Regions from separate parts of the Streptomyces sp. P13-3-3 genome, predicted to be linked through region 3. Evidence: riboswitches for the same ligand, from Rfam matches in the RefSeq annotation. Region 3 holds a riboswitch; each other region holds the start of a gene.

Region 1 (6,173 bases), 940 kb from region 3:
ACGCGAGGACGTGGTGGCCATCACCGCCGCCATGCTCCACCCGGTCGGCCTCGGCCCGTTCGCCGAACGCTTCCCGGACCGGGTGTGGGACGTCGGCATCGCCGAGCAGCACGCCGCCGTCTCCGCCGCCGGGCTCGCCACCGGCGGACTCCACCCGGTCGTCGCCGTCTACGCCACCTTCCTCAACCGCGCCTTCGACCAGCTCCTGATGGACGTGGCCCTGCACCGCTGCGGCGTCACCTTCGTCCTGGACCGGGCGGGCGTCACCGGCACCGACGGCCCCTCCCACAACGGCATGTGGGACATGTCGGTGCTCCAGGTGGTGCCCGGCCTGCGCATCGCCGCGCCCCGCGACGCCGACCAATTGCGCGCCCAGCTCCGCGAGGCGGTCGCCGTGGACGACGCGCCGACCCTGCTGCGCTTCCCGAAGGAGTCCGTCGGCCCGGCGGTCCCGGCGGTGGACCGGATCGGCGGCATGGACGTGCTGCACCGCGCGGACGACCCCGAGGTGCTGCTGGTGGCCGTCGGGGCGATGGCGTCCGTCTGCCTCCAGGCCGCGGACCTGCTCCGGGCACGCGGGATCGGCTGCACCGTGGTCGACCCCCGCTGGGTGAAGCCCGTCGACCCCGCCCTCCCGCCGCTGGCCGCCCGGCACCGGCTGGTGGCCGTGGTGGAGGACAACAGCCGCGCCGCCGGGGTCGGCTCGGCGGTGGCGCTGGTTCTGGGCGACGCCGACGTCGACGTGCCGGTGCGGCGGTTCGGCATCCCGGAGCAGTTCCTCGCGCACGCCAAGCGCGGCGAGGTCCTCGCCGACATCGGTCTCACGCCCGTCGACGTCGCCGGGCGGATCAGTGCGAGCCTCGCCGCCCGGGAGGAACTCGCGAAACAGTCACCGGACGCACAGGAGCACCAGGCATGACCACCGCGGAGTCCGCGTCGGAGTCGTCCCAGGCCGGGAAGTTCGACATCGGCGCCCTGCTGGCAGAGCGCGGGGCCGAGCGCTACGAACTGCACAACCGGTACCTCAACCCGCAGCTCCCGCGCATGCTGCACACCATCGGCTTCGACAAGGTCTACGAGCGCGCCGAGGGCGCCCACTTCTGGGACGCCGAAGGGAACGACCACCTGGACATGCTCGCCGGGTTCGGGGTGATGGGGCTCGGCCGCCACCACCCCGTGGTCCGCAAGGCGCTGCACGACGTCCTGGACCTGTCGCTCGCCGACCTCACCCGCTTCGACTGCCAGCCGCTGCCGGGCCTGCTCGCCGAACGGCTCCTCGTCCACAGCCCGCACCTGGACCGGGTGTTCTTCGGCAACAGCGGCACGGAGGCCGTGGAGGGCGCCCTGAAGTTCGCCCGCTACGCCACCGGCCGGCCCAGGGTGCTCTACTGCGACCACGCCTTCCACGGGCTGACCACCGGCGCCCTGTCCGTCAACGGCGAGCCCGGCTTCCGGGACGGGTTCGCCCCGCTGCTGCCCGACACGGCCGTGCCGCTCGGCGACCTCGACGCGCTGGAGCGGGAGCTGCGCAAGGGCGACGTGGCCGCGCTGATCGTGGAGCCGATCCAGGGCAAGGGCGTCCACGAGGCCCCGCCCGGCTATCTGCGGGCCGCGCAGGACCTGCTGCACCGGCACAAGGCGCTGCTGATCGCCGACGAGGTGCAGACCGGGCTCGGCCGCACCGGTGACTTCTACGCCTACCAGCACGAGGAGGGCGTGGAGCCGGACCTGGTGTGCGTGGCCAAGGCGCTGTCCGGCGGGTACGTGCCGGTCGGGGCCACGCTCGGCAAGGAGTGGATCTTCAGGAAGGTCTTCTCGTCGATGGACCGTGTGCTGGTGCACTCCGCCAGCTTCGGCGCCAACGCGCAGGCCATGGCGGCGGGCCTCGCGGTCCTGTCGGTCATGGAGGACGAACAGATCGTGGCGCACGTGCGCAGGGTCGGGGACCTGCTGCGGACCCGGCTGGCCGCCCTGACCGACCGGTACGAGCTGCTCGCCGACGTCCGCGGCCGGGGCCTGATGATCGGCATCGAGTTCGGGCGGCCCCGCTCGCTGAAACTGCGCTCGCGCTGGGCCATGCTCCAGGCGGCCCGCAAGGGGCTGTTCGCTCAGATGGTGGTGGTCCCGCTGCTCCAGCGGCACCGTATCCTCACGCAGGTGTCAGGGGACCACCTCGAGGTGATCAAGCTGATCCCCCCGCTGATCGTCGACGAGGGGGACGTGGACCGGTTCGTGGACGCCTTCACCGCGGTGATGGACGACGCCCACGAGGGCGGGCTCATCTGGGACTTCGGCCGGACCCTGGTGAAGCAGGCGGTCGCCAACCGCTGACCGCGACGAGCACGACGGGCTTTGCCTCTGAGGCAAGAAAATTGCCCCAAAGGCAAAGTCCGGTGCTTAATGGAGGCATGAGCTCCTCCGAGACCGAGCCGCGGGACGAGCCTGTCGGGGCCCTCCCCGCGGTCGCTCCTCAGCTGCGTGCCCTGCGCCGGCGGGCCTCCCTGACGCTGGAGGCCGCCGCACGGCAGGCGGGCCTGTCACCCGCCCACCTCTCCCGGCTGGAGACCGGACAGCGCCAGCCCTCGCTGCCGATGCTGCTCTCCCTCGCGCGGATCTACGGTACGACCGTCTCCGAGCTGCTCGGGGAGTCGGCCGTCGAGCGTGACGCCGTGGTGCGCGCCGCCGACATGGAACCCACCGAGGCCGGCGGCTGGACCTACTGGCAGGCCGGGGCCGCCGGGCGCGGCATGCAGGCCCTGCGGGTCCACGTGCCGCACGGCTCCCAGGGCGACATCGTGCGCGTCCACCCCGGCGAGGAGTGGCTGTACGTCCTCAAGGGGCGGCTGCGGCTGCGCCTCGGGGACACCCTCCACCGGCTGTCCCCGGGCGACAGCGCCCACTTCGACTCGCTCACCCCGCACCGCATCGCCGCGCAGGACCCCGACGGGGTCGAGCTGCTGTTCGTGCACACCCTGCTGCAGAGTCCCACGGCCGCCCTGTGCCTGGGCCCGACCCATGGAGAGACACCGTGACCGGCAAGGACATGGAGGAGAAGTTCCCGAGGGCCCTCTGGGTCAGGCTGTTCGTCTACGTCGTGGTCGGGCACCTCTTCGCGGCCTTCATCTACTTCCTCTTCGAGATCGCGCCGAAGAAGTAGCGGCCACGGGGCGAGGCGCGCACGGGGGCGGGTGTCAGTCGAGCAGGCGCTCGCGCAGCCGCTCCCGGTGGGCCGGGGTGAGCCCGAGCCCCTGTTCCAGGTAGGCGTCCACGCCGCCCCAGGTCTCCTCGACCGTGTCGAAGGCGGCCGCCAGATACTCCGCGCGCGCGTCGAAGAGCGGGCTGAGCAGCTCCATGACCTCGGGGGAGTAGGCGTCGGGGGAGCTGCCGCTGCGCCGCACCTTGTAGCGGCGGTGCTTGGCGTTGGACTTCAGGTAGTCCTCGACGATCGCGTCGCACTCCACACCCACGGCGAGCAGGGTCACCGCCACCGAGAGGCCCGCGCGGTCCTTGCCGGCCGCGCAGTGCATCAGCGCGGGGACGCTGTCCTCGGCGAGCGCGCGCAGCACCTGGGAGTGCTCGGGGGTCCGCTCCTTGATGATCGTGCGGTACGAGGTGATCATGCGGTCCGCGCCCTGGCCGTCGGCGAGGATCGCGCGCAGCTGGTCCAGGTCGCCGTCGCGCACCATCTTCCAGAACTCCGCGCCGTCGGCCGGGTCGCTCAGCGGCAGGTTGACGTTGCGCACGCCCGGCAGTGCCACGTCCGGGCCCTCCAGCTTCTGGTCGGCCGCGTTGCGGAAGTCGAACACGGTGTGCAGACCGAGCGAGGCGAGGAAGGCGGCGTCCTCCGCGGTGGCGTGGGCGAGGTGACCGCTGCGGAACAGCACCCCGTGCCGCACCCGCCGGCCGTCCACCGTGGGCAGCCCGCCCACGTCGCGGAAGTTGCGCACCCCGGTCAGCTGGGGCTCGGTCGACGGGATCTCCTGCGTCACGGACGGCTCCTCCCACTTCGCGCCGTCGCCGCGGCTCGTCGACGGGCACCACTCGACGATACGACATGGCTGCCAGGGGCAACGAGGTGTCGGCCGCCCTTGTGACGTTGGATTATGTCGCTTTCTGTTTGTTTCTGAGGCGGGATTCCGGAGCTCGTCCCGTCAAGATCAGGATGTCGCGATTGCGTCGACTGTCCTGCCCGACTTCATGATGAATGGGCGATCTGTCCGAATAAGACACTTGGGGATAACGTGCCCCGATAGCAAGGGATTTGAGGATGGAGTGCGTGAGCATCGTCATACCGGTGACCCTGTGCTGTCGCCATGCTCACGTAATTCCCCACCGTGACAAGGGAATTCACCTGCGGCTCACTCGTGGGATCGACGCACGGTGACGTCATTTCCGCCTTTCGATCACGGAAAAAGAGGGTTCGTGGGAACCCGCGCTTGTTTCGCCGCGTCGAGGTCGCTTACGTTCCCAACCGATCCGGACGGACGCCTAATCCTGCCGCCGCCCGGAGCCCGCACACACTGACCCGACGTACGGCAGGAGCGGGGGACCCACAGGTACAACTGCCTGTTCCGGGCCCCGGAAACAGGCTTGGGGTTAAGCCGCGCAGCAACGCGGCCGGACATCTCCAGTCCGCACCCGACAGCTCACCTCGTAGGCGCCGGAGAGGAATTCGTCATGCCCGCGAAGGGTAAGCACCGCCGTACCAAGGCCCAGCGTTTCACCCGCTCCATCGCCGTCGCCGGAACCGGTGGCGCCGCTCTCGCCCTGCCGCTCCTCGGCGCCACCGGCGCGCACGCCGCGACGCCGCAGTCCGCCCCCGAGACGTCGGTCCGGTCGCTCTCCGTCACCGGCCAGCAGGCCAAGGCCGAGAAGGGCGACGAGGCCCGCACGTACACCGTGAAGGCCGGCGACTACCTCGCCAAGATCGCCGAGGCCGAGCACGTCGACGGTGGCTGGAAGCAGCTCTACGCGGACAACCGCGAGGCCGTCGGTGACGACCCGTCGCTCATCCACCCGGGTCTGAAGCTCTCCATCGACGGCAAGGCCGCCAAGAGCGCCCCGAAGCAGTCCACTTCGCCGCAGGCCGCCGAGCCCGCCGCGCCCAAGGCGGAGAAGCCGGCCGAGAAGCCCGCGCAGAAGGCCGCCGAGGAGTCCTCCTCCGACGAGGCGTCCACGCAGACCGCCCCCGCCTCCGGCTTCACCTCCCCGGTGTCCGGCGGCAGCGTCGGCACCGCCTACAAGGTGGCCGGCAGCATGTGGTCCAGCGGCTACCACACCGGTGCCGACTTCGTCGTCCCGACCGGCACCCCCCTGAAGGCCGTCGGCGCCGGCACCGTCGTCTCCGCCGGCTGGGGCGGCGCGTACGGCAACCAGGTCGTCATCCAGCTGAACGACGGCCACTACGCCCAGTACGCCCACCTGTCCTCCCTGTCCGTCTCCGCGGGCCAGACGGTGAGCGCCGGCCAGCAGGTCGGTCTCTCCGGTGCGACCGGCAACGTGACCGGCCCGCACCTGCACTTCGAGATCCGCACCAGCCCGGACTACGGCTCGGACGTGGACCCGATCTCGTACCTCCGCGGCAAGGGCGTCTCCCTCTGACACCCGGAGCTCCGGCTCCCGAGCGGCACCCTTCCTGACACGCGCGCCGAAGGCCGACCCCGATCCACGGGGCCGGCCTTCGGTGTGTCCGGGCCCGTGCCGGGCGCGGGGCCGTACCTATTCCTGGCTTGGCCAAACCTTGAAGTGGCTTATCTCACCGCGCGTCAACCCCCGCCTACGGTCGCGTAGGTCACATCCGAAGGTGAATCATGTCCGGCTGTGGCAGACGATTCGAAGAGTGACAAGGCAACAGTGATCGGGTCGTACGTGGCGGTGGGGGACAGCTTCACCGAGGGCGTCGGCGACCCCGGGCCCGACGGGGCGTTCGTCGGCTGGGCCGACCGGCTCGCCGTTCTGCTCGCGGACCGCAGGCCCGAGGGCGACTTCCGGTACGTCAACCTCGCCGTACGCGGCAAGCTGCTGGACCAGATCGTGGCCGACCAGGTCCCCCGGGCCGTCGAACTCGCCCCGGACCTGGTCTCCTTCTGCGCGGGCGGCAACGACATCCTGCGCCCGGGCACCGACCCGGACGAGGTGGCCGAACGGTTCGAGAAGGCGATCGCCCAGCTCGC
Region 2 (6,173 bases), 3.7 Mb from region 3:
ATGAGCTGCACGCCGATACCGCTGGTCACCAGGCCGGCCGCGATCAGCAGCCCGTCGGGCACGACGATGCCCGCGACCAGCATGCCCAGCCCCGCGATCAGCACCCACCAGGCGCTGGTCCGCCGGTACTCGCGCGGGCGGGTCGGGCGGCCGGCAGCGAGGGAACGGGCGAAACGGGGGTCCTCGTGCTCGAGTCGGGCCGCGAGATCGACCAGGCGGTCGTCGTCGGACTGGGGCACGGCTCCTCCTTCCCAGGGGGTGGCCGTCCGGTCACACCGTCGACGGCCGTCGCTCCGGACACCGGGACGTGCGCGAACCGCCGGCATGCCGTGAACTCGGGCCGATATCCAGGAGTTTGCCCGTCTGCCGAGGTCGTCACCCGCCCGGTACGGTGCCTCCAGCGTCTCCCGGGGCGCACGGCCCGAGCCATCCGTCGCGCCCCCCAACTCCAGGGGGGACCGGCACGCACACGAGCGTGGGCAGGGGTCCGCACACGCCGGGAAAATGGGGACTGTCACCGATGGCGCCCGCCCGGTCATGGGCGGAGGCTGGACGGTGACGGCCCGCGCCGCGCCCCCGGCCGCGGGCCGTCGGGGCCTTGAGCATACGACGGCGAGGAGGCGGAACCGGGTGCCTCTGTTCTGGCGCATCTTCCTGCTGAACGCCGTCGTGCTGATCGTCGCCACCGCCCTGCTCCTCGGACCCGTCACCGTGTCCACGCCGGTGCTGCTCACCGAGGCCGCGGTGCTCACCGTGGGCCTGGCCGCCATGCTCGTGGCCAACGCGCTGCTGCTGCGCGTCGGACTCGCGCCGCTGCAGCGCCTCACCCGCGCCATGAACACCACGGACCTGCTCCGCCCGGGGCACCGGACCGCGGTCGACGGGCGCGGGGAGATCGCCGAGCTGATCACCACGTACAACACGATGCTGGACCGGCTGGAGGACGAGCGGGCCACCAGCAGCGCGCGGGCCCTGTCCGCGCAGGAGGCGGAGCGCCGCCGTATCGCCCGTGAGCTGCACGACGAGGTCGGCCAGTCGCTGACCGCCGTGCTGCTCCAGCTCAAGCGGGCCGCCGACCACGCCCCCGCCGAGCTCGGCGACGAGCTGCGCCAGGTGCAGGAGACCACCCGCGCCTCCCTGGAGGAGATCCGGCGGATCGCCCGCCGGCTGCGCCCCGGCGTGCTGGACGAGCTGGGCCTGGCCAGCGCGCTGAAGGCGCTCGCCACCGAGTTCGGCGGGCCCGGGCTGACCGTCCAGCACTGCCTCGATCCCGACCTGCCCGAGCTGGACCGGGAGTCGGAGCTGGTGCTCTACCGGGTCGCCCAGGAGGGCCTCACCAACGTCGTGCGGCACGCGGGGGCGCGCCGTGCCGAGCTGGCGTTGCGCCGCACGCCGGGCGGGGTCGAGCTGCGGGTCCGCGACGACGGCCGCGGCATCGCCGGAGCCGACGAGGGAGCCGGCATCCGCGGCATGCGGGAGCGGGCGCTGCTGGTGGGCGCCGAGCTGACCGTGGAGCCCCGGGCGGACGGCGGCGGCACCGAGCTGCGGCTCGCCGTGCCCGTGCCCGCGCGTTTCCCCGCGCACGTCCTCGTCCCCGTACGACCCGAGCGGAAGTCCGTTCCCTCGACCATCCCGGCCGTCGTGCGCCGCTCCGCGCCCGCGCACGCGCCGCCCCCGTGACCGACGCCCCCCGACCGGAAACGCCGAACCATGACAGACGCCTCCCCCACCCGCATCCTCCTCGCCGACGACCACGCGCTGGTCCGCCGAGGGGTCCGTCTCATCCTGGACGGCGAACCGGACCTGACCGTGGTGGCGGAGGCCGCCGACGGCGCCGAAGCCCTCGAACTGGCCCGGGAGCACCGCCCCGACCTGGCCATCCTCGACATCGCCATGCCGCGCCTGACCGGCCTGCAGGCGGCCCGTGAGCTCTCCCGCACCCTGCCGGAGACCCGGATCCTCGTGCTGACCATGTACGACAACGAGCAGTTCTTCTTCGAGGCGCTGGCCGCCGGAGCTTCCGGCTACGTCCTCAAGTCGGTCGCCGACCGCGACCTCGTGGAGGCCTGTCACGCCACCATGCGGGGCGAGCCCTTCCTCTACCCGGGGGCGGTCAACGCGCTCATCCACAATTACCTCGACCTCGCGCGGGAGGGCCGCTCCCTGCCCGCGAAGGCCATCACGGACCGCGAGGAGCAGATCCTCAAGCTCGTCGCCGAGGGCCACACCTCGCAGCAGATCGCGGACATGCTGGTGATCAGCCCCAAGACGGTGGAGCGGCACCGCGCCAACCTGCTCGCCAAGCTGGGCCTGAGGGACCGCCTTGAGCTCACCCGGTACGCCATCCGGGTCGGCCTGATCGAGCCCTGACCTCTGCCCCCGGCGGCACGGGTTGCCAGACTGGAGCCGGACCGCGCAGCGGTCCCGCCGCCGCCCGCACCCGGGAGAGCCCGCCGATGCCGTACCCGTACGTCCTGCTGTCCGCCGCCGTCTCCCTCGACGGCTACCTGGACGACACCGGCCCGGAGCGGCTGCTGCTGTCGAGCCCGGCCGACTTCGACCGGGTCGACGAGGTCCGGGCGTCGGTGGACGCCATCCTGGTCGGCGCGGGCACGATCCGCGCCGACAACCCCCGGCTGCTGGTCAACTCGCCCGAGCGGCGCGCCGCCCGGGTCGCCGACGGCCTGCCCGAGTACCCGCTGAAGGTCACGGTGAGCGGCTCCGGGGACCTGGACCCTGCGGCCCGCTTCTGGCACACCGGCGGCGAGAAGGTCCTCTACACCACCGGCAAGGGTGCCGAACGCGCCCGAGCCCTGGGCATCGCCGCCGACGTGGTGCCGCTCGGCGACACCGTGGAGTGGCGGCCGCTGCTGGAGCACCTGCACGACGTGCGCGGGGTGCGGCGGCTGATGGTGGAGGGCGGCGGGCGGATCCACACCCAGCTGACGACCGAAGGCCTCGCCGACGAGCTCCAGCTCGTCCTCGCCCCGCTGTTCGTCGGCGACCCGGACGCCCCCCGCCTGTTCGGCCCCGGCTCCTACCAGGGCGGGCGGCTGCGCCTGGTGGAGACCCGGCCCGTCGGCGACGTCGTCCTGACGCGCTACGAACCCACCGCGCCCGGCACCGGCGCGCTGCCGTCCGCCGCTGACCGTCACTGGCTCGCCCTCGCCTGCGACCTGGCCGGACAGTGCCCGCCCTCCGAGACCGCGTTCAGCGTCGGCGCGGTCGTGGTCGCCGCCGACGGGACCGAGCTGGCGCGGGGCCACTCCCGGGAGGGCGACGACCCGGTGGTGCACGCGGAGGAGGCCGCGCTCGCCAAGGCCGACCCCGCCGACCCGCGGCTGGCCGGCGCCACCGTCTACTCCAGCCTGGAGCCGTGCGCCCGCCGCGCGTCCCGTCCGGCACCCTGCGCGCGGCTGATCCTGGACGCGGGGGTGCGCCGGGTGGTCACGGCCTGGCGGGAGCCGGACACCTTCGTGACGGACGCCGACGGCAGCGCCGTCCTGGCGGACGGGGGCGCCACGGTGCTGGTGCTGCCGGAGTTCGAGCAGCGCGCGAAGGCGCCGAACGCGCACCTGCTGGGCGGCTGATCGCGCCCGCCGGGGAAGCGATGTGCATCGAACCCCGTGGATGCCGTACACTCGTGTTTACCGACGCGGGGTGGAGCAGCTCGGTAGCTCGCTGGGCTCATAACCCAGAGGTCGCAGGTTCAAATCCTGTCCCCGCTACTGAAGGCCGAGGGCCGGAATCCGAAAGGGTTCCGGCCCTCGGTGCTTTCCATGACGGCGCTCGTTGCCCGCCCCTTCACGCGTCCTCCACCTCGCCTTTCGCGCACAGTGAGCGAACGGCGCCGCAGCGCATAACAACTGACGAACCGTCAGGTTCGGCCGGTCGTCCGAGGCGCAGTCAACTCGCCCGTTTTCGCCCGCTCGTGGCGCTTAAGTCCACGCGGAAATCGTTAACGATCAAGAGGAACGGCTTGGAATCCGGCCCCCGCGTCTATTAACGTTCGATAACGCAGCGCGGTCGTCCCAGCCGTCACAGAAGGCGGCTCCGTGCGCACGCGCCGAATCCCGCAAGGGAACCGGGGAACCACCACCATGGGGTGAATCGGGCGGATACCGCCGTGGAGGCACGGTTCGTATACGCGCGTAGGAGACCTTCCCGCTCCGAACCCGTCAGCTAACCCGGTAGGCGAAGACGGAAGGAAAGGAGCGCGCCCACGTGGCGTCCAACCCGCCTGCCCCCGAGGCCCCGTTCAAGCCGAACGACACCTTCGCGTACGGCGCCCCCGGCGCCGAAGAGGGCCCCTTCGAGGAGTGGAACCCCACCGCGGAGTCCGTGCGGCCCGTGCGTGGCCGGCACCGCGTCGCCAAGCAGCGCGGAGGCGGACTCGCCCGCAGCTCCACCGTCCTCGGCGTCGGCGTCATAGCCGCCGTCGGCGCCGGCGGCATGGCCAGCGCCCAGACCGGCAAGCCGCCCGTCTCCATCTCCATCCCCGACCTTCCCCACGTGGGTTCCCTCATCTCCGACGAGGAAACGCCCAAGGGATCCAGCACCCCCCTCAGCGACATCGGCAGGATGGCCGCCGCCGACACCGGCGCCGAGGAGGGCGCGGACGCCGGCGAGGCGCTGCGCGCCCGCATCATGGCCCAGGTCGAGCAGCAGCAGGGCCAGGCGCAGAGCAAGGCGGAGGCCGCCGCCCTCGCCGCCGCCGAGAAGGAGGCCGCCGAGGCCGCCGCCAAGGCGGAGAAGGAGGCCAAGGAGAAGGCCGAGGCCGCCAAGAAGAAGGCGGAGGAGGAGGCCGCGAAGAAGGCCGAGGCCGAGCGCCTCGCCGAGCTGGCCAAGCAGTACGCGCTGCCGACCTCCTCGTACACCATCACCTCGACCTTCGGTCAGGCCGGCGCCTACTGGTCCTCCGGCTACCACACCGGCCTCGACTTCGCCGCGCCCACCGGCACCCTGATCAAGGCGGTCCACACCGGCACGATCACCTCCGCCGGCTGGGACGGCTCGTACGGCTACAAGACCGTGCTCACCCTCGACGACGGCACCGAGGTCTGGTACGCCCACCAGTCGTCGATCAACGTCAGCGTCGGCCAGAAGGTCGCCACCGGCGACGTGATCGGCCGCGTCGGCGCGACCGGCAACGTGACCGGCGCCCACCTCCACCTCGAGGTCCACACCGGCTCCGGCGGCGTCGACCCGGCGGCCTGGCTGGCCGGCAAGGGCCTCAGCATCTGAACCACCGGCGGCCGGCTCCCGGCTGCCGACGCCGTGAACGCCGGCAGCCCCGACGACGACCCCCCGACGTCAGGGCTGCCGGTTCCGCGTGTCCGGGGCCTTCTCAGCGCCGGTAGGGGTTCTCCCCGTACGCCGGATACGGCGGCTGCCCCTGCGGCGGCCACACCGCCGGGACCGGCCCGTACGCCCAGCCCGCGCCGTACGGCACCCGGGGCGCCGTGAGGCGGGCCGCGTGCTCCAGCGCCGGGCGGGCCGCCTGGCGCCGGTGCCACAGCTCCAGCAGCAGCTCCCGCTCCCGCGTCACGAAGTCCGCCCCCGCCTTCCCCGCACGGCCCCGGTGCCGCAGGAACGCCAGCTGCGTCGCGTACACCTCGTACTGGGAGACCGCCCGCGCCGCCGGCCTGCCCCCGTGCTCGCGGGCGAACTTACGGGCGAGGCGCCGCGCCCGCATCGAGCCCAGCGCGAACGGCTCCGACGGGCGCAGCCAGCCCGCCACCGCGTACGCGGGCAGCTCCGTGCGCACGGTCCGCAGCTCCCGCTGCCGCGTCCACACCACGAGCCAGGTCAGCAGCCCGAACGTCGGGACCATGAACGCCCCGTACACCGCGATGAAGCCGAACTGGCCGAGCGTGGCGGAGCCGTTCCACAGGGCGTGCATGCCCATCGCGAGGAGCAGCCCGGCGAGGGGGAGGAGGACGCGCCGCACCCGCTGGCGGTCGGCGGCCAGCGCGGCCGCGCCGAACCCGATGCCGGTGAGCACGGTGAACAGGGGGTGCGCGAAGGGCGACATGACGACGCGCACGAAGAAGGTCGCCGCGGTGACCGAGGCGATGCCGCTGCCGCCGGTGAGCTGGTCGGTGCCGAAGGCGTTGCCCAGGTAGAGGACGTTCTCGGTGAACGCGAAACCGGTCGCGGTGAACCCGGCCGCC
Region 3 (6,173 bases):
CGGTCAAGCGCAACGCCGCCGAGGTAGAGGACAAGCACGGCGTCCCCCTGGAGGTCGTCGTCGTGGGCGACTGCCCCCTGGACGAGAAGATCGGTGCGCAGATGCAGGCCGCGAGGGAAGCGATGGTCAACGCCGCCAAGTACGGTGGCGAGGGAGGCGCGGTCCAGGTCTACGCGGAGGTCGAGGGGAGGACGGTGTTCGTGTCCGTCCGGGACCGAGGTCCCGGGTTCGACCTCGACTCGATACCCGCCGACCGCATGGGCGTCAGAGAATCGATCATCGGCCGCATGGAACGCAACGGCGGCACGGCGCGGCTGCGCGCGGTGCCGGACGGGGGCACCGAGGTCGAGCTGGAGATGGAGAGGGCGGAGAAGACGTCATGAGCGAGCCGACCGAGGCGAACGCAGCGGCGGAAGCGGCACCGGCGGACGGGACCGCGGAGCCGGCCGGCGGCACCGGGCGGCGCCATGTGCGCGTGGTCCTCGTCGACGACCACCGCATGTTCCGCACGGGGGTCCAGGCGGAGATCGGGCAGACCGAGCAGACCGGCGTCGAGGTCGTCGGCGAGGCCGCCGACGTCGACCAGGCGGTCACGGTCATCACCGCGACCCGGCCCGAGGTGGTGCTGCTCGACGTGCACCTGCCCGGGGGCGGCGGCATGGAAGTGCTGCGGCGCTGCACGTCGTTGATGGGTGACCCGGAGCGGCCGGTGCGGTTCCTCGCGCTGTCCGTGTCGGACGCGGCGGAGGACGTCATCGGCGTCATCCGGTCCGGCGCGCGCGGCTACGTCACCAAGACGATCACGGGTACCGACCTGGTCGACTCGATCTTCCGGGTGCAGGAGGGCGACGCGGTGTTCTCGCCCCGGCTGGCCGGGTTCGTGCTGGACGCCTTCGCGTCCACGGACGCCCCGCCGGTCGACGAGGACCTCGACCGTCTCACCCAGCGTGAGCGGGAGGTGCTGCGGCTGATCGCCCGCGGCTACGCGTACAAGGAGATCGCCAAGCAGCTGTTCATCTCGGTGAAGACGGTGGAGTCGCACGTCTCCGCGGTGCTGCGCAAGCTGCAGCTGTCCAACCGCCATGAGCTGACCCGCTGGGCGACGGCCCGCCGCCTGGTCTGAGCCGGCGGACCGACCCGGCCGGACAGGCCCGGCCCGGTCACACCACCCGCGTCGCCCCCGCGAACGGCATCTGGTCGACGGGGGCCACGCGGACCGGGGCCGAGGGGTTCGGGGCGTGGATCATCTGCCCGTCGCCGATGTACAGGCCGACGTGGCTGATGCCGGAGTAGAAGAACACCAGGTCGCCGGGGAGCAGTTCGGAGCGGGAGACCCGTCGTCCCGCGTCGATCTGCGCGTACGTGGTGCGCGGCAGGGAGACGCCCGCGGAGCGGTAGGCGGCCAGCACGAGGCCCGAGCAGTCGAAGGCGTCCGGGCCGGTCGCGCCCCACACGTACGGGCTGCCGAGCTTCCGGTGCGCGTACGCGACGGCCTGCGCGGCGCGCGCGTTCGGCGCCTGTGACAGGGCGGCGTCCCGGGCCGTACCGCCGGCCGAGCGGGCGGCGCGGTCGGAGCCGCCGGTGATCCGGGCGCGTTCCTCGGGTGACATCCGGGCCAGCGCCTGGCGGGCGGCGGACAGCTTCTCGGTGATCGTCCGCTTGTGGCGCCCGAGTTCGGCCCGGCGGGTGGTGAGCGTCTTCACCTCGACGCGGGCCGCGCCCCGCAGCTTCTCGATCTCCCGGAGCTGGGCGCGCACCCGGCCCAGTTCGGCGTGGTGGCGGCTCCCGGCGCGTTCGGTGAGGGCAGCGCCGTCGAGGTAGGCGTCGGGGTCGTCGGACAGCATCAGACGCAGGGCGGGGTCGAGGCCCCCGTCGCGGTACTGCGCCGCCGCGACCGTCCCCAGGGCCTCGCGGGCCTTGTTCAGCCGCGCCTGGGCGCGGGCCGTCTCGTCCTGGAGGTCGCGCAGCCGCTCCCGCGCCGAATCCGCCTTCTCCTCGGCACCGTTGTACTTCTCGGTGGCGACCTCGGCCTCGCGGTACAGGCGGTCCACCTCGGCGCCCGCCGGAGCCGGCCGAGGAGCCGCGTGGGCCGCTCCGCCCGAACCGGCCGTCGTGGCCGCTCCCGCCAGGACGAGGGTGACGGCCGCACGGGCCGTGGTGCCGCCCACCGGGCGCTGCCGTGACCTGCGGTGCGCTGCCACCCTCGAAGCCGTCCTTCCCGTCGACGCCCGCCGGGGCCGGACGACGGTCCGGCGGTCCGGCGGCGGGGTGACAGGGGAGCCGTCCGCCGCCGGAGCCTTTCCTCGGCGGTGGTGTCCGGCCGCCGCTCCTGACCGAGCGGCGATGCGGAGCCGGTCACCTGGGGCAGGACGCTAGGCCCGGCCGCGCGGCGCGGGATACGGGTTGTGCGGAACTGTCGTCCCCGGAGCATCGGATGACCGTAAGTGACCGTTGAGCCGTGCAGGGCGCTTCGTTCTCACTCAGGGTGATGACCGATGTGGTGAAGGCGGGAAAGACGAGGGCGGCGGAATGCTAGGGGATACCCCTGGCTAGGCTCCGGCCTCATGGACGTACTCCTCCACATCTTCGTCGGTCTGCACATCATCGGCATCGCGTCGCTGCTCGGCGGCTTCCTCACCCAGATGAAGGCGATGGGCGCGGGCACCGCCCGCTTCGTCCCCGCGATGCTGCACGGCGCGCTGACGATGCTGGTCACCGGCGTCGCCCTCGTGGGTCTCAACGAGGCCCAGGATTACTCCGTCGACCACGTCAAGATCGGCGTGAAGCTGGCGCTGCTGATCGTGATCCTCGGCCTGGTCTACGTGAAGCGGGACGAGGAGAAGGTGGACAAGGGCGTCTTCGGCCTGGTCGGCCTGCTGACCGTGGCCAACATCTTCATCGCGGTCCTCTGGACCTGAGCCCCTCGTCCCGGAACACCGGGCGCCGCCGTGGACACGGAAACCGCCGACCGAGCCGTCACCGGCCCGGTCGGCGGTTTCGTTTCCGCGCGTCGAGAGGCCCGTCAGGCCGGGCGGACGATGCTGTGGATCGCGGAGTCGCCGTCGTAGTAGATCGACTCCTCGCGGACGTACGTGCCCGGCTTCGGGGCGTGGATCATCATGCCGTTGCCGATGTAGATGCCCACGTGGGTGACGTCGTCGTAGAAGAAGACCAGGTCACCGGGTTGCGCCTGGGACACCGGGACGGTGGTGCCCGCGTTCACCTGGTCGTACGTGGTGCGCGGGAGGGAGACGCCGGCGGCCTTCCAGGCGGCCTGGGTCAGCCCCGAGCAGTCGTAGGAGCCGGGTCCGGTCGCGCCCCAGACGTACGGCTTGCCGATCTGCGCGCGGGCGAAGGCGAGGGCCTTCTCCGCCTTGGTGCCGTACGACGAGTCGGCCGGCGGGGTCTCGGCCGAGCCGGTGGACCCGGAGCCCTCCGAGGTGCCGCCGCCCTGCTGCGCGGCCTCCTCGCGAGCCTGCTCCTGCTCCGCCTGCTGCCGGGCCAGCTCCGCGGCCTTGCGGGCGGCCTCCTCCTGCTTGCGCTTCTCGATCGCGGCGAGCCGCGCCTTCTCCTCCGCGGTCAGCTTCGACAGCAGTTCGCGCGCGTCGGCGAGCTTCTTCTGGACGGTGGCCTTGGCCGTCTTCAGGTCGCCCTGCGTCTCGGTGAGCGTGCGGAGGCTCTCGGTGGCCTCCTGCCGCTTCTTCATCGTCTCGGTCTGCTGGGTGACGTAGTCGTCCACCGCCGCCTTCTGGCGGCCGGTCATCCGGTCCAGCACCTGACGCTGGTCGAAGATGTCCTGCGGGGTCTCCGCGAGCAGGAACGTCGCGGTGTCCGGCATGCCCGCGCCGGTGCGGTACTGGGCGGCGGCGTAGGAGCCCAGCTCCGAGCGCGCGTCGTTCAGCTTCTGTGTGCGCTTCGCCACGTCGTCGAGGAGGGTGTCGACGCGCTTGCGCTGCTTGGTGGTCTTCTCCTTGGCCGCGTTGTACTTCTCGGTCGCCGACTCGGCCTGGCGGTAGAGGTCGCCGACCTTCTTCTCCACCTCCTCCAGGCTCGGCCGGTCCCCTCCGGGGGAGGCGTTGGCCGTCTGGGAGAGCAGGGCCACAGAGGTGAGCGCGGCCGTGGCGAGGGCCGGGGTGCGTATGCCTGCCACGCGCGTGCCGGGGGTGCGCGACTTGCGGTGCGACGCCAAGGGAGGCGACTCCTTCCGGTGCTCCGCCTACCGGGTTAGCTGTCGGGTTCGGGCGGGTGGAAGGGTTGCCCTACGGCCTCTCCGAAGAGTGGGCCGATTCACCCCAAGTCTCGGTGGGTCCCCGGCTCCGGCTGCCCTGGCGGACAGTGACGGACTCGGCGGGGGCCGCGCGGCCCGGCGAGGTTCGCCGGCAGGGGACGAGCGGCCCGGACGGCACGGTAGCCAACTGGTGTGGCCCTTGTGAAGGTTGATGGGTGATATGCCCGATACATTTTCGTGACCTTCTTGTGGATGTCACGCACGGTGAGGCGCTGGCCGTGGAGGGTGCCCGCCGCGGCGCCCCGGGGAGGGGCCGGGGGATGTTTCCGGGGCGGGCCCGGGTTGTCGGTGGAGCGCCCTAGACTCGGAGAGCGATGAGCAGCCTCTTTGACGACAGCTTCCTGGCGGACCTCCAGGCCCAGCGCGGCCCGGCGGACGAGCCCCCGCCGCCGCCCGAGGACGAGCACGCCCCGGAGCCCCTGCCGGACGACCTGTTCGGCGGGAAGTTCGACGTGCCCCCGGAGCGGGACTCCTACTACCGGGACGGCGCCCCGCGCCCGGTGATCGACTCCGCCGCGCTGCTCGAGGGGCTGAACGACAACCAGCGCGCCGCGGTCGTGCACTCCGGCTCCCCGCTGCTCATCGTCGCCGGAGCCGGGTCCGGCAAGACCCGTGTGCTCACCCACCGCATCGCCCACCTGCTCGCCGAGCGGGGCGTCCACCCGGGCCAGATCCTCGCGATCACCTTCACCAACAAGGCCGCGGGCGAGATGAAGGAGCGCGTCGAGCAGCTCGTCGGCCCCCGGGCGAACGCGATGTGGGTGATGACCTTCCACAGCGCGTGCGTCCGCATCCTGCGCCGCGAGTCCAAGAAGCTCGGCTTCACGTCGTCCTTCTCGATCTACGACGCCGCCGACTCCAAGCGTCTGATGGCCCTGGTCTGCCGTGACCTGGACCTCGACCCCAAGCGCTTCCCGCCGAAGTCCTTCAGCACCAAGATCAGCAACCTGAAGAACGAGCTGATCGACGAGGAGGACTTCGCCGCCCAGGCCACCGACGGCTTCGAGAAGACCCTCGCCCAGGCCTACGCGCTCTACCAGTCCCGCCTGCGCGAGGCGAACGCGCTGGACTTCGACGACCTGATCATGACGACGGTCAACCTGCTCCGCGCCTTCCCCGACGTCGCCGAGCACTACCGCCGCCGCTTCCGGCACGTCCTGGTCGACGAGTACCAGGACACCAACCACGCCCAGTACGCCCTGGTGCGCGAGCTGGTCGGGGGCGCCTCCGAGCACCCCGTCGACGTCCCGCCGGAGGCCGAGGTGCCGCCCGCCGAGCTGTGCGTGGTGGGCGACGCCGACCAGTCCATCTACGCCTTCCGCGGCGCGACCATCCGCAACATCCTCCAGTTCGAGGAGGACTACCCGGACGCGACGACCATCCTGCTGGAGCAGAACTACCGCTCCACGCAGACGATCCTGTCCGCCGCCAACGCCGTCATCGAGCGCAACGAGTCCCGCCGCCCGAAGAACCTGTGGACCAACGCGGGCGAGGGCGCCCGCATCACGGGGTACGTCGCGGACACCGAGCACGACGAGGCGCAGTTCGTCGCCGACGAGATAGACCGCCTCACGGACGCGGGCGAGGCCAAGGCCGGCGACGTCGCCGTCTTCTACCGCACCAACGCCCAGTCCCGTGTCTTCGAGGAGATCTTCATCCGCGTCGGCCTGCCCTACAAGGTCGTCGGCGGCGTGCGCTTCTACGAGCGCAAGGAGGTCCGGGACGTCCTGGCCTACCTGCGGGTGCTGGCCAACCCGGAGGACTCGGTGCCGCTGCGCCGCATCCTCAACGTCCCCAAGCGCGGCATCGGCGACCGCGCCGAGGCCATGATCGACGCGCTCGCCCAGCGGGAGAAGATCAGCTTCCCGCAGGCGCTGCGCCGCGT

Evidence for each region. Region 3 has a riboswitch for cyclic di-AMP ahead of ACQZOG_RS18180 (NlpC/P60 family protein). Riboswitches for the same ligand answer to the same signal wherever they lie in the genome.
Region 1: linked by a shared signal. The riboswitch ahead of ACQZOG_RS13700 (M23 family metallopeptidase) and the one ahead of ACQZOG_RS18180 (NlpC/P60 family protein) in region 3 are both predicted to bind cyclic di-AMP.
Region 2: linked by a shared signal. The riboswitch ahead of ACQZOG_RS01370 (M23 family metallopeptidase) and the one ahead of ACQZOG_RS18180 (NlpC/P60 family protein) in region 3 are both predicted to bind cyclic di-AMP.

The regions. Positions count from the first base shown of each region.
Region 1 covers NZ_CP192228.1:3,006,792-3,012,964, forward strand. Annotated here, with positions in the region: gene dxs (1-deoxy-D-xylulose-5-phosphate synthase) at 1-919, shown strand, start outside; gene ACQZOG_RS13680 (aspartate aminotransferase family protein) at 916-2,331, shown strand; gene ACQZOG_RS13685 (helix-turn-helix domain-containing protein) at 2,409-3,032, shown strand; gene ACQZOG_RS13690 (DUF6126 family protein) at 3,029-3,157, shown strand; gene ACQZOG_RS13695 (tyrosine-protein phosphatase) at 3,192-3,989, opposite strand; cyclic di-AMP (ydaO/yuaA leader) riboswitch at 4,509-4,673, shown strand; gene ACQZOG_RS13700 (M23 family metallopeptidase) at 4,678-5,601, shown strand; gene ACQZOG_RS13705 (SGNH/GDSL hydrolase family protein) at 5,854-6,173, shown strand, end outside.
Region 2 covers NZ_CP192228.1:281,805-287,977, forward strand. Annotated here, with positions in the region: gene ACQZOG_RS01345 (DUF3040 domain-containing protein) at 1-239, opposite strand, end outside; gene ACQZOG_RS01350 (HAMP domain-containing sensor histidine kinase) at 631-1,680, shown strand; gene ACQZOG_RS01355 (response regulator) at 1,711-2,370, shown strand; gene ACQZOG_RS01360 (dihydrofolate reductase family protein) at 2,457-3,590, shown strand; tRNA gene ACQZOG_RS01365 (tRNA-Met) at 3,655-3,728, shown strand; cyclic di-AMP (ydaO/yuaA leader) riboswitch at 4,055-4,212, shown strand; gene ACQZOG_RS01370 (M23 family metallopeptidase) at 4,225-5,244, shown strand; gene ACQZOG_RS01375 (PrsW family intramembrane metalloprotease) at 5,348-6,173, opposite strand, start outside.
Region 3 covers NZ_CP192228.1:3,946,898-3,953,070, forward strand. Annotated here, with positions in the region: gene ACQZOG_RS18160 (ATP-binding protein) at 1-383, shown strand, start outside; gene ACQZOG_RS18165 (LuxR C-terminal-related transcriptional regulator) at 380-1,123, shown strand; gene ACQZOG_RS18170 (C40 family peptidase) at 1,161-2,201, opposite strand; gene ACQZOG_RS18175 (hypothetical protein) at 2,565-2,918, shown strand; gene ACQZOG_RS18180 (NlpC/P60 family protein) at 3,023-4,189, opposite strand; cyclic di-AMP (ydaO/yuaA leader) riboswitch at 4,214-4,350, opposite strand; gene pcrA (DNA helicase PcrA) at 4,603-6,173, shown strand, end outside.